Regions from separate parts of the Janthinobacterium sp. SUN128 genome, predicted to be linked through region 1. Evidence: predicted binding sites of a transcription regulator. Region 1 holds the regulator's gene; the other holds the start of a gene.
The links. The regulator LexA, encoded in region 1, represses DNA repair genes until DNA is damaged. The targets are predictions, from matches to a motif close to ACTGTATNNNNATACAGT.

Region 1 (7,110 bases):
ACGGTTTGCGCCGCATCTTCCAGCAGGTCGAGGATGTCGTCCTGGCGCGTGATCAGCTGATGGATGTCGTCGCGGTCGATCGGCGTGATGAAGGTCTTGTGCAGCATTTCCACGGTGGCGTAGGTGACTTTGTCCGCCTGTTTCTCGATGCTTTCGATCGCATGCACGCGGTTTTCCAGGTCGTCGAAATTGGTCATCAGGCCGAGCATCTCTTTGGCGCCCTTGACGCACAGTTCCGCGTGCTGGTTAAACAATTCAAAAAACTTGCCCTCAGTGGGCATCAAGCGTCCAAACATGTCATTCTCCGTTAAGCATTGAGTCGTGTTATTTACTACAGAAAGCCGCCCCTTTTGATGAAGGGGCGGCCAATGGAATATCAGTGCTGCTGTGTTAGTCGCCTTGGTAAAGCGCCAGGCCACCACTGTAATTGCCAAATTTGGTGTACTGCCCCATGAAGGTGAGGCGGATGCTGCCGATTGGACCGTTACGTTGTTTACCGATGATGATTTCGGCCGTTCCCTTGTCTGGCGAGTCGGGGTTATACACCTCGTCGCGGTAAATGAACAGGATCACGTCGGCATCCTGCTCAATAGCGCCCGATTCGCGCAAGTCGGACATGACAGGACGTTTGTTCGGGCGTTGCTCCAGCGAGCGGTTCAGCTGGGACAGCGCGATCACGGGGCAACCGAGTTCTTTCGCCAGGCCTTTCAAGCCCCGTGAAATCTCGGAAATCTCCGTGGCGCGGTTGTCGCCCGGCGTATTGGCCGACATCAGCTGCAAGTAATCGACGATGATCAGGCCCAGCTTGCCGCATTGACGCGACAGGCGGCGCGAGCGGGCGCGCAATTCGATCGAGTTGAGCGCCGGCGTTTCATCGATGTACAACTGCGCGTCGTTCATCTTCTGGATCGCATTCGTCAGGCGCGGCCAGTCCTCGTCGTTCAGGCGGCCCGTGCGCAGGCGGTGCTGGTCCAGCTGTCCGACGGAGCCGAGCATACGCATGGCCAGCTGGGCGCCGCCCATCTCCATCGAGAACACGGCCACGGGCAAGCCGCTGTCGATGGCCACGTTTTCGCCGATGTTGACGGAAAACGCCGTCTTGCCCATCGACGGACGGCCCGCCACGATTACCAGGTCACCCGGCTGCAGACCGGAGGTCATGCGGTCGAGGTCGATGAAACCGGTGGGTACGCCCGTGATTTCACTCTGGTTGTCGCGGCTGTACAGTTCGTCGATGCGCTCGACCACTTGCGTCAGCAGGGGCTGGATGGCGGTCCAGCCCTGGGCGCCGCGCGCGCCCTCTTCGGCGATGGCGAAAATCTTCGACTCGGCCTCGTCAAGCATCTGCTTGACTTCCTTGCCTTGCGGGCTGAAGGCCGTGCCGGAGATATCGTCGGCGACGGTGATGAGCTTGCGCAGCACGCCGCGGTCGCGCACGATCTCGGCGTAGCGCCGGATGTTCGCGGCCGATGGCGTGTTTTGCGCCATGGCGTTCAGGTAAGCGAGTCCGCCCACATCATCGGCCTTGCCGAGCTGGGTCAGGGTTTCAAAAACAGTAATGACATCGGCTGGCTTGGAAGCGTTAACCATCTTGACGATTTGCTCGAAGATGATGCGATGGTCATAGCGATAGAAATCCTCCGCATGCATGAAGTCGGCGATGCGGTCATACGCGGCATTGTCGCGCAGCAGACCACCGATAACGGATTGTTCTGCTTCGATCGAATGCGGCGGAATACGGAGGGAATCCAGTTGCGGATCAGAGGGGGCGTTCATGGCGCGAATTATACCCGCTTCGGCGTGCTGGCAAAAATAAAGGGCTGAAATTGAGCGAAAAAAAGGCCACAAAAAAGCCGGGCGAACCCGGCTTTTCATAGTGCGGCAGCGCTTGCGGGCCAGGCCCGCAGACGATTACGCGTTCGCGTCTGGTACGACAGCGATAACAACTTCCACGACCACGTCGGTGTGCAGAGCAACCGAAACGTTGTGCTCGCCAACGATCTTCAGCGGGCCGGTAGGCATGCGGATTTGTGCTTTTTCAACAGCAAAACCTTGCTTGGTCAGCGCTTCAGCGATGTCGAAGTTGGTGACGGAACCGAACAGACGGCCATCAACACCAGCTTTTTGAGCAACTTGAACGGTCAGGCCGCTCAGTTTTTCGCCCTGGGCTTGCGATGCGGCCAGTTTGGCGGCAGCAGCTTTTTCCAGTTCGGCGCGCTTGACTTCGAATTCAGCCACAGCGGTTGCCGTAGCACGACGTGCCAGGCGTTGCGGGATCAGGAAGTTACGTGCGTAACCGTCTTTGACTTTGACGACTTCGCCGAGGTTACCGACGTTAACAACTTTTTCTAACAGAATGATTTGCATAGTTCTTCTCCAGGAATATCTGACCGATTAAGCGTGGTGCAGATCGGTGTATGGCAGCAGCGCGAGGAAGCGAGCGCGCTTGATTGCGGTGTCAACTTGGCGCTGGTAGTGCGCTTTGGTACCGGTCAGGCGTGCTGGCATGATCTTGCCGTTTTCTTGGACGAAGTCTTTCAGCGTGTCGACGTCTTTGTAGTCGACTTGCTCAACGTGAGCTGCGGTGAAGCGGCAGAACTTCTTGCGTTTGAACAACGGGTTTTGCTGTTTGCGTTTTTCTTTAAGCTTGAGCTTATTTTTGTCGAACTTTTTACCGAATGCCATGTCAGGCTCCTGTATCTAAAATGCGCTAGTCAGAATTGACTGCACTAAAATCAATGATGTGAAACACCAAACTCTTGCTGTTGCGGCTCTTCCTGGCCAGGAAACCCGTGAACTGATACACCCCGCCCAAGCTTGCCTGACTGAACCTGCCTGAAATTTCGCCAGCGGCTAGCGCGGCAACATCAAACTCGGTCAAACGGGCAATCCCTGCTTCCATCTGCTGCGAACTGTGTTGCAATACTGCATTCACAATCGGCAGCCCTGCCGGGGTATAGCGCAATATTTCGCGCTCGGCAATGATGGCGGTTACTTGTAGCTGGTTCAGCGCACGATCCTGGTCAAGAATTAAGCTGCTGCTGCGGCTGGAGCGGCTGCTGGTGCTTCGGTGCGGTGGCTTTTGGCCGCGTCTTCGCGTTGTACCGATTTCATCATCGGCGAAGGAGCTGTTTCAGCTTTCTTCATTTTAACGGTCAGGTGACGCAACACGGCATCATTGAATTTGAATGCTGTTTCCAACTCGACCAGGGTCTCGTTGTCGCATTCGATGTTCAGGCAGATGTAGTGTGCTTTAGGCAGCTTTTGGATCGAGTAAGCCATTTGACGGCGGCCCCAATCTTCCACGCGGTGAACCGAACCGCCGCGGGTGGTTACGCTGGCTTTGTAGCGTTCGATCATCGCGGGCACTTGCTCGCTTTGGTCCGGATGGACGATAAAGACTATTTCATAATGACGCATGCAAACTCCTTCAGGTCGGATTGATAATCGCCCACCCCGGCGTCAAGACGGGTGTGGGAAGGTCAGCCGAAGATTATAACCGCCTTTTGCAAACGTTTCAATCATTCCTTCCACCAGCCCCCGAAAAGCCCGCGCGCCACCGTGCTTTCCGCCCCTGGACAAGTATTTATTGCGAAATTCGCCTAAAACACGGAAATCCCCTTGCATAGTGGGCGATACTGTACAAAAATACAGACTGTTCATATAGACAGCATTTTAGTATGCACCCACCGCTCATGATCAAGCTGACAGCACGACAAGAACAAATCCTGAACCTGATCAAGGACGCGATTGAAAACACGGGCTTTCCTCCCACCCGTGCCGAAATCGCCAATGAACTGGGTTTCAAATCGGCCAACGCGGCCGAAGAGCATTTGCAGGCCCTGGCCCGCAAGGGCGCGATCGAGATTTCTCCCGGCACCTCGCGCGGCATCCGCCTGATCGGCGCGGCCGCTGAAGCCCTGCCATCGAAAGTGCCGGCAGCGCTGCTGATGTCGCTGCCCCTGATCGGCCGGGTGGCGGCAGGCTCGCCCATTCTGGCACAGGAAAACCTGGAAGCGAGCTACAACGTGGACCCCGCCCTGTTTTCGGCCAAGCCCGACTTCCTGCTGAAGGTGCGCGGCTGGTCCATGCGCGACGCCGGCATCATGGATGGCGATTTACTGGCCGTCAAGAAGGTCGATAGCGCCAAGAATGGCCAGATCGTTGTCGCCCGCATCGGCGACGAAGTCACCGTCAAGCGCTACAAGAAAACCGGTTCCGTCATCGAATTGCTGCCGGAAAACCCCGACTTCAAGGTCATTACCGTATCGCCGGAAGATGAATTCGCCCTGGAAGGTTTGGCGGTAGGCTTGATGCGCAGCTGGCATTGAACCTCCGCATGTAAAAAGGGCCGCAACAGCATGACTGTTGCGGCCCTTTTTTATTGCCCAGGCGTTTTATGCGTCCAGGGCGCTACGGAAATCCTCGAGCAAGTCCGCCTCATCCTCGATACCGACGGAGACGCGGATCAGGGATTCGGCGATGCCCATGCTGGCGCGGCGCTCGGCGCCCATCTCGTAAAAGATCGTATGGGCGACGGGAATGACCAGGGTGCGCGTGTCGCCGAGATTGCTCGCTGGAATGGCAAGATTGAGACGATTGAGGAAATCGAAGCAATCGATGCCATCCTTCAGCTCAAAGCTGAACAGCGAGCCATAGCTGCGGAACAAATCCGTCGCCAGCGCGTGCTGCGGATGCGAGGCCAAGCCCGGGTAATGCACGGCCGCTACCCGCGGGTCGGCGGCCAGCATGGTGGCCAGCGCCAGGGCGTTCGAGCAGGTGCGGTCCATGCGCAAGGCCATGGTTTCCGCGCCGACGGCGATATGGTGCGCCGCCTCCGGGCCCAGGGAGGCGCCGAAATCGCGCAAGGCCTTGGCGCGGATTTGCGCGATGCCCCACTGCGCCGGCGCCGCCTTCTTGTAATTGTCGAAAATGTTCGGATACTGCGTCCAGTCGAACACACCCGTGTCCGTCAAGCTGCCGCCCAGGGCATTGCCGTGGCCGCCGATGGATTTTGTCAGCGCATTGACCACCAGGCCCGCGCCCACGGCTTTCGGGCGGAACAGGTAGGGTGTCGTCATCGTGTTGTCGACGATGTACAAAATGCCGCGTTCCTTGCACAATGCGCCGATCTTTGCCAGGTCGGCGATCTGCGTGCGCGGATTGGCGATGGTTTCGACAAACACGATGCGCGTTTGCGGCGTGATGGCGGCGGCCACATTGGCCACGTCCGTGGCGTCGACGAACGACACGGCAATGCCCTGCCCCGTCACCGTTTGCCACAGGCTGTTGGTGTTGCCAAACAAAAAAGCCGACGACACGACATGGTCGCTGGCGCGCAAGAGCGCCTGCACCACGGCGCCGATGGCGCCCATGCCGGTGGCGAAGCACAGCGTGGCGACGCCATCTTCCATCTTGTTGACCTTGTCTTCCAGCGCGGAGACGGTCGGATTGCCCTGGCGGCCGTAGCGGAAGCCGGGCTCCTTGCCCTGGAATACGGAAGCGAGCTGGCGCGCATCGCCGTAGCCGAAGGCAACGGAAGTATGCACGGGCTTGTGCAGGGAACCGTGCTCGATGCCCTTGCGGCGGTCGTTATGCAGGATGGTGGTGGTAAAGCCGTAGTTTTTTTTATCGTTCATGATCGCGGAGCAAAAAAAGCCCGGCGCTAGCCGGGCAAGATAATTACGCTTCTGTTGTCGCCAGGTTCAGGTTCAGCTGGGAACGCGGCGTATCTTCGGGCGCTGCCGCCTTCGGATGGTGGCGCGCATATTCCAGGCGGTCCAGGTATTCCTGCGACACGTCGCCCGTCACGTACACGCCATCGAAGCACGACGCTTCGAAGTTGGTCAGGGCCGGGTTGACGTCGGCGATGGCCTGCTTGAGCGCGCCGATATCCTGGTACACCAGGTAGTCGGCCGTGATTTCGCGGCACACTTCTTCCGTCGTGCGGCCATAGGCGATCAGTTCGTCGCGCGTCGGCATGTCGATGCCGTACACGTTCGGGTAGATCACCGGCGGCGCAGCCGAGGCGAAGATGACTTTCGTCGCGCCCGCTTCACGCGCCATCTGCACGATTTCACGGCTGGTGGTGCCGCGCACGATGGAATCGTCGACCAGCAGCACGACCTTGTCCTTGAATTCGGACGGGATCGCGTTGAGCTTCTGGCGCACGGATTTCTTGCGCGCCGCCTGGCCCGGCATGATGAAGGTACGGCCGATATAGCGGTTCTTGATGAAGCCTTCGCGGTACTCGATGTTCAGCGCCATGGCCAGCTGGATGGCGGCCGGACGCGAGGAATCGGGAATCGGCATGACCACGTCGATATGCACGCCTGGCAATTCGGCGCGGATCTTCTCGGCCAGATACTCGCCCATTTTCAGGCGCGTGGCGTACACGGAGGCACCGTCGATGACGGAGTCGGGACGGGCCAGGTAGACGAATTCGAACACGCACGGGTTCAGGCTGGCATTGTCGGCGCATTGGGCGCTGTGCAATTGCTTGTCAGCATCGATGAAGACGGCTTCGCCGGGGCCGATGTCGCGCACGAAGCGGAAGCCCATGCCTTCCAGGGCCACGGATTCGGAAGCGATCAGGTATTCCGGACCTTGCTCCGTTTCATTGATGCCCAGGCACAGCGGGCGGATGCCGTGCGGATCGCGGAAGGCCAGCAAGCCCACGCCGGCGATTTGCGCCACGGCGGCGTAACCACCCTTGACGCGGCGGTTCAGCACGGTAACGGCCTTGAAGATGGCTTCCGGGTCCAGGTTCAGGCCCGTCGTCGCTTCCTGGATTTCATGCGCCAGCACGTTGAGCAACACTTCCGAATCGGAATCGGTATTGATGTGGCGGCGGTCGTTCTTGAACATTTCCAGCTTCAACTGTTCCCAGTTGGTCAGGTTGCCATTGTGCGCCAGGGTGATGCCGAACGGCGCATTCACATAGAACGGTTGTGCTTCCTCTTCGCTCGACGAACCGGCCGTCGGGTAGCGGCAATGGCCGATGCCCGTCGTGCCTTGCAGCGAACGCATGTTGCGCGTACGGAAGACGTCACGCACGAGGCCATTGGCTTTGTGCATGGAAAACATACTGCTGTGATTGGTCGCAATCCC
Region 2 (7,110 bases), 1.0 Mb from region 1:
CGCCTCCAGGAAATAGTAAATAAGATATCTATTTATGCACTATTTCTTGAAGGTATCATTGTTTGTACGTTTCAACCAGCAAGGTGCTATTCCGGCGCCCGGATATGCTCGACCAGCCCCGTGCTGCGGCGTCCCGGCGCCGGTGTCAGCCAGCTGACCAGCACGGCGGCGGCCAGGCCTGCCGGCACGCCGAAGATGCCGGCGGAGATGGGGGCGATATGAAACCATTGACCGCTGGCATTACCGCCCAACATGGTGCTGGTGTGCAGCATGTAATACAGGCACACGCCAAAGCCCGTCAGCATGCCGGCCAGCGCGCCCTGGTAGTTGGCGCGTTTCCAGAACACGCCCAGTACCAGCGGCGGGAACAGGGTCGAGGCGGCCAGGGAAAACGCCACGCCCACCAGCGACAAAATGTCCGCCGGCTTTTGCGAGGCCGCATAGGCGGCGATGAAGGCCACGGCCAGCAGCAGCAATTTTGAAATCGTCACGCGCTTTTGCGTCGAGGCGCTGGGATCGACCACCTTGTAATAGATGTCGTGCGACAGGGCATTCGAAATGGCCAGCAGCAAGCCATCGGCCGTCGACAGGGCGGCAGCCAGGCCGCCGGCCGCCACCAGGCCGGAAATAACGTAAGGCAGGCCGGCGATCTCGGGCGTGGCCAGCACCAGCACGTCGGCATCGATGGATATTTCCGCCAGTTGCACGATGCCGTCGCGGTTGATGTCGACGATGCTGATCAGGGGACTGAGCTTGTCCACGTTGGCCCAGTACGACACCCAGGTGGGCAGGTTCGCGTATTGCGTGCCCACGAGAGCCGAGTAAATATCGTACTTGACCAGCACGGCCAGCGCGGGAATCGTGAGGTAGATCAACAAGATGAAGAACAGGGTCCAGAAGACGGAGACGCGCGTCTCGTGCACGGACGGCGTGGTGTAGGATCGCATGAGGATATGCGGCAGGGCGGCCGTGCCCAGCATCATGCAAAACACGAGGGCCAGGAAATTGTTGCGCTTGATGTCGGACTGCTCCCGGTCGGCGGCGGGAAATGGCTGTGCGTGCGGAATGATCGGCTCGGCGCGCTTCTGGTTGTGCGCCTGCGCGGCCTGCCACAGCGCGCGCGCTTCATCGGGACTTTTCGGATAGGCGATCAGGTAGCGCTCCGCGTTGCGGATGTCGAACAGCGAGGCATTGCGCTGGCGCAAACTGTCGAGCTGGCGCTGGGCCGTCAGACGGCCTTGTTCCCAGGAGGCGGGCAAGCCGTCGATACGCGCCTGGTAGCTGATGGAGCGCTGGCGGAAGATGGCACGCACCTCGTTTTCTTTCGGATCCGTTTCCAGCACGTGTTCGCGCGCGCTCAGTTGCGGCAACACCTTGCCGTAGGCGATCTGCGGCACGGGATTGTCCGCATGCTTGACCGACAGCCACATGGCGGGAATCAGGAAGGCGACGAGGATGATGATGTATTGCGCCACTTGCGTCCAGGTGATGGCGCGCATGCCGCCAAGAAAGGAGCAGACGAGGATGCTGGCCAGGCCCAGGAAGATGCCGACGGAAAAATCCACCCCCGTGAAGCGCGAGGCGATCAGGCCGACAGCGTAGATCTGCGCCACCACATACGTAAACGAGACGATGATGGTGGCGGCCACGGCCACCACGCGCACGCTGGCGCCCCGTTTGTCGGTACCGCTGCCATAGCGGGCGGCGAGGAAATCGGGAATCGTGTACTGGCTGAACTTGCGCAGGTAGGGGGCGATCAATAGCGCCACCAGGCAATAGCCGCCCGTCCAGCCCATGATGAAGGCCAAGCCGTCAAAGCCGTTCAGGTAGAGGCCGCCGGCCAGGCTGATGAAGCTGGCCGCCGAAATCCAGTCGGCGGCCGTGGCCATGCCGTTGAACATGGCCGGTACCCTGCGTCCCGCCACATAGTATTCGGTGACGTTCGAGGTGCGGCTGATGACGCCGATGGTGGCGTACAGGGTGATGGTGACGAGCATGAACAGGTAACCGATCCATGCGCGCGGCATGCCTTCCTGTTCCAGCACCGACAGGGCCAGCAGGAAGGCGGCAAAACCGGCCGTAAACAGCAAATAGTAGCGGCACAGGCGCGCAAAGAAGCTGCGCTGGTCGCTCATGCGTGCTCCTCTGCATGAAAAGCCCGGTCGAGGCGCTGCATGCGCCAGGCATACAAGGCGATGATGGCCAGGTACACCAGCGAGGCACCCTGGGCCGCCATATAGAAGGGCAGCGGCCAGCCAAACAGATTTAAATGCAACAGCTCGCGCGCATAAAACACGGTCAGGAAGCCCGTCAGCAACCAGACCAGCAGCAGGACGGCCGTCAGGCGCCGCGTCTTGCGCCAGTGGATATCGCGGCGCGACTGCAGTTCGGGGGTGGGCGTGCGCAACGGCACTGCGGGAAGGCTGGGCTTATCCATACGTGACCTCATCCTCTTCTGGCGCGTCCGGCAACAACAGGGCGATGCTCAGGCGCAGCAGGGTGCCCGGCAGCTTCGGCGAGTGCGCGCGCGGATTGTTAAAAATATCGACTTCGGCGCCATGCTGCTGGGCAATTTCGCGCACGATGGCCAGGCCCAGGCCGCTACCGTCGACATTGCTGCCGAGAATGCGGTAAAAGCGTTCAAAGACGTGGGCCCGCTCGGCTTGCGGTATGCCGGGGCCCGTATCTTCCACTTCCAGGATGGCCAGTTCCAGGGTGCTGCGCACGCGCACCGTGACGCTGCCGCCGGCCGGCGTGTAGCGCAGGGCATTGTCGATCAGGTTGCTCAGCAGCTCGCGCAGCATCATGGCATTGCCGGAAATCATGATCGCATAGGCGGGCTGCTCGAAGCCCAGGTCGATATGCTGGGCAAACGAGGCTTGCACCCAGTCCTGCACCACGCCGCGCGCCAGTTCGCTCAACTCGATCGGTTCGAACGCCGTGCCCGCCTGAGGCTGGTTTTCCGCGCGCGCCAGGGCCAGCAGCTGGTTGACCAGGCGCGTGGCCGCTTCCGAACTTTTCGCCAGTTGCAGCAGCGAGCGGTGGATCTCGTCGTGGTCGGTCTGGCGCAGCGCCAGCTCGGATTGCATGCGCATGCCGGCCAGCGGCGTTTTCATCTGGTGCGCGGCATCGGCGATGAAGCGCTTCTGCATGTCGATCGACAACGACAGGCGCGCCAGCATCTCGTTGAGCGAACCGACCAGCGGCGTGATTTCCTCGGGTACCTGGCCCGATTCGATGGGCGATAAATCGTCGGGCGGCCGGGCGCGTATGCGTTCCTGCAATTGTGCCAGCGGCGACAGGCCGCGCGCCAGGGCAAACCAGACCAGGGCCAGGATCACGGGCAGGATGATGAACTGCGGCAAGATCACGCCCTTGATGATTTCATTGGCCAGCTGGGCGCGTTTTTCCAGGGTTTCCGCCACCTGCACCAGCGCGCGCTGCGGCTCGTCGTTGTTGCTGGACGGAATGTCGAGATAGCTGAACGCCACGCGTACGGGCGTGCCATGGATGGTGTCGTTGCGAAACAGCACCATGCCGCTGCGGTATTTGTCGGGGTCCTGCGGCGGCGGCAAATCGCGGTCGCCGTCGAGGTATTCGCCGCGCGGACCCACCACCAGGTAATACAGGGTGTCGATATCGTCGCCGCGCAGGAAGTCGCGGCCCTTGTTGTTACTGTTCTTTTCCGGCACGCGGCGCAGCATCGCGCCGTCGGCCTGCTTGACCTGCTGCGTGAGCACGGTCACGCTGTCTTCCAGCGCATGGTCGAACGGCTGATTGGCGATGCCCTTGGCCACCAGATAGGTGATGGCGATGCTCATCGGCCACAGCAGCAGCAAGGGCGCCAGCATCCAGTCGAGGATTTCGCCAAACAGCGAATGCTCGATGGTGTCGTCCTGCTCCGTGGTGGGCGGCTCGAACCAGTCGTCGTCCGCTTCGTCCGCTGGCGCCTCGCGCACCTTCACTTGCTGGCGGGTCCGCTGGCCGGGCTTGCCGATTCGCCCGCTTCGGCGTTCAGGCGCGCCGCTTCCGAGTATTTTTCCAGGCAATAGCCGAGGCCGCGCACGGTGGCGATGCGCACGCCGCCCACCTCGATCTTCTTGCGCAGGCGGTGCACATACACTTCGATGGCGTTGTTCGACACTTCTTCGCCCCATTCGCACAGGTGGTCGACCAGCTGTTCTTTCGAGACGAGGCGGCCGGTGCGGCCCAGCAGGATTTCCAGCAAGCCCAGTTCGCGCGCCGACAGGTCGAGCATCTGGTCGTTGATGTAGGCGCTGCGCCCCACCTGGTCGTAGCTGAGGGGGCCGTGCTTGATGATGGTGGCGCCGCCGCCGGCGCCGCGGCGCGTCAGGGCGCGCACTCTTGCCTCCAGTTCCGACAAGGCGAACGGCTTGGCCATATAATCATCGGCACCGAGGTCGAGGCCATTCACGCGCTGCTCGATGGAATCGGCGGCCGTCAGGATCAGCACCGGCAGCAGCGAGGCGCGCGCGCGCAGGCGGCGCAGCACTTCCAGGCCGGACATCTTGGGCAGGCCCAGGTCGAGGATCAGCAAGTCGAATTCCTGGGTGGACAGGGCCGTATCGGCCTCCTGGCCCGTCTTGACGTAGTCGATCGCATAACCGGACTGGCGCAGCGAGCGGGTCAGGCCATCGGCCAGCACGCTGTCATCTTCGGCAAGTAAAATACGCATGGTGCACTTCCTATGCTTGCGGCGGTAGAAGTTTGTATTGTGTTTCATTTTCCGCAAGGTGGCGAGTTTTTGTGAGAAACCAGGCTTGTATTGATCTGTTTCAAAACAAATCCACGTTCCGCTTGCATTGATCACTGTTTTTTTATACAGTACTGTCTGTGTAAAGAATTTAACCCACTGGCGCTATCGCAGGCTGCGGGATTCACGTGAATCCGCAACTGTAGAACGGCTGAAAGAACATATGGACGATAAAAAAGCTGTAGTACCCGCATCGGAAAAAGCCAAGGCGCTCGCCGCCGCACTGGCGCAGATCGAGAAGCAGTTTGGCAAAGGTTCGGTCATGCGCATGGATGCCAGCGCAGCGATCGAAGAAGTGCAAGTCGTGTCGACCGGTTCGCTCGGCCTCGATATCGCGCTGGGCGTGGGCGGTTTGCCGCGCGGCCGCGTGGTGGAAATCTACGGTCCGGAATCGTCGGGTAAAACCACCCTGACCCTGCAAACCATCGCTGAGATGCAAAAACTGGGCGGCACCTGCGCCTTTATCGATGCCGAGCACGCGCTCGATGTCGGTTACGCGCAAAAGCTGGGCGTGAACCTGCATGAATTGCTGATCTCGCAACCGGATACGGGCGAGCAGGCGCTGGAAATCTGCGACGCCCTCGTGCGTTCGGGCAGCGTCGACCTCGTCGTCATCGACTCCGTGGCCGCTCTGACGCCACGCGCCGAGATCGAAGGCGACATGGGCGATTCCCTGCCAGGCTTGCAAGCGCGCCTGATGTCGCAAGCCCTGCGCAAGCTGACCGGCTCCATCAACCGCACGAATACCCTGGTCATCTTCATCAACCAGATCCGCATGAAGATCGGCGTGATGTTCGGCAGCCCGGAAACGACCACCGGCGGCAATGCGCTGAAATTCTACGCCTCCGTGCGCCTGGATATCCGCCGCACCGGCTCGATCAAGTCCGGCGATGAAGTGATCGGCAACGAAACCAAGGTCAAGGTCGTCAAGAACAAGATCGCGCCACCGTTCAAGGAAGCGCACTTCGACATCCTGTACGGCGCCGGCACCTCGCGCGAAGGCGAAATCCTGGACCTGGGCTCGGATGCCAAGATCGTGGAAAAATCCGGTTCGTGGTACAGCTACAACGGCGAACGCATCGGCCAGGGCAAGGACAACGCCCGTGCCTTCCTGCAAGAGCGTCCGGCGCTGGCCCGCGAAATCGAAAACAAGGTCCGCGCTTCGCTGGGCGTGCGCGAACTGCCGCCGCTGGCCGCTGAAAAGCCGGAAAAAGCGGATAAAGCCGCCGACAAGGCTGCCAAGGCTGCAGAAGCCAAGGCAGAGTAGGTCGGATTAGCGCGGCAAAGCCGCGCGTAATCCGACAACACCACAGACGTCAACAATGTTGTCGGATTACGGCCCAAGGGGCCTAATCCGACCTACGCGCGGCTCGCCGCATAGTATGACCACGATCGCCGTCCCGCGTTGTTGCGCCGGGCGGCGATTGTGTTTGGGTGGTGTGATCGTGGAATGAAAGACAAGGTGGGTGTATGGCCGCAGTACAACTAAGCCTGAAGGGCAGGGCGCTACGTTTTTTGTCGATGCGCGAACACAGCCGCATGGAATTGCGGCGCAAGCTGCAGCGCCATGCGCAGGAGGGCGATGATGTGGAAGCCTTGCTCGACAGCCTGGAGCAAGCCAACTGGCTGTCGCAGGAGCGTTTTTCCGAGTCGCTGATCCACCGCCGCTCGGCCCGCTTTGGCAATAGCCGCATCATGGCGGAATTGCAAAGCCATGGCATCGGGGGCGAGGCCTTGCAGGAACTCAAGGCGGGCCTGGCCGAAGGGGAGGTTGCGCGTGCCTGCGAAGTGTGGCGCCGCAAATTTGGCGAGGTGGCGCAGGATGCCGAGCAGCGCAACAAGCAGATGCGCTTCCTGATGCAGCGCGGTTTTTCCCAGCGCGCCGTGCAGGTGGCCTTGAAGGGGCTGGATCCCGACGAGGAATAAGGCAGGCGCGGGCATTCCACGGGGTCTGCGGGCGCGACGGCAAAGCCGCTTTCCCGTGTCTCTGGCCTGCCGGTCTGGCCATGCCCGTGCTTCCCCCGCCGTGCCGCCATGAACTGGGCTTTCAAACGCCGTCTGTTTCCAGGATGGTGACGCCGCGTGATCGGGTATGCTGGCGCTCGAACGCTGTGCGATGCGCGCAGCACCACTGATCGTGACAGGATGCAAGATGAGCAACTGGAATGCCGGCTATATGGCCGAAATCGCCTATACCTATGGCTATTACGAAGAATTAAATCCTTTGCGTCTGCGGCTGCCCCTGCTGGCCGCCGGCCTTGCCTTGCCTGCCAGTGGCACGGCTTGCGAGCTGGGCTTTGGCCAGGGTATCAGCGCCAACATCCATGCGGCGGCGT

Region 2: the regulator LexA is predicted to act here: its motif matches at 4,830-4,847, upstream of recA (recombinase RecA).

The regions. Positions count from the first base shown of each region.
Region 1 is NZ_JAPWHY010000001.1:3,141,103-3,148,212, forward strand. Features, by position in the region: gene O3297_RS14205 (DUF47 domain-containing protein) at 1-296, opposite strand, end outside; gene O3297_RS14210 (replicative DNA helicase) at 391-1,776, opposite strand; gene rplI (50S ribosomal protein L9) at 1,912-2,367, opposite strand; gene rpsR (30S ribosomal protein S18) at 2,395-2,685, opposite strand; gene priB (primosomal replication protein N) at 2,711-3,010, opposite strand; gene rpsF (30S ribosomal protein S6) at 3,031-3,420, opposite strand; gene lexA (transcriptional repressor LexA) at 3,696-4,331, shown strand; gene O3297_RS14240 (cystathionine gamma-synthase family protein) at 4,398-5,639, opposite strand; gene purF (amidophosphoribosyltransferase) at 5,683-7,110, opposite strand, start outside.
Region 2 is NZ_JAPWHY010000001.1:4,144,724-4,151,833, reverse strand. Features, by position in the region: gene O3297_RS18765 (sodium:solute symporter family protein) at 87-2,135, opposite strand; gene O3297_RS18760 (DUF4212 domain-containing protein) at 2,132-2,437, opposite strand; gene O3297_RS18755 (sensor histidine kinase N-terminal domain-containing protein) at 2,430-3,959, opposite strand; gene O3297_RS18750 (response regulator transcription factor) at 3,962-4,696, opposite strand; gene recA (recombinase RecA) at 4,938-6,041, shown strand; gene recX (recombination regulator RecX) at 6,245-6,700, shown strand; gene O3297_RS18735 (class I SAM-dependent methyltransferase) at 6,927-7,110, shown strand, end outside.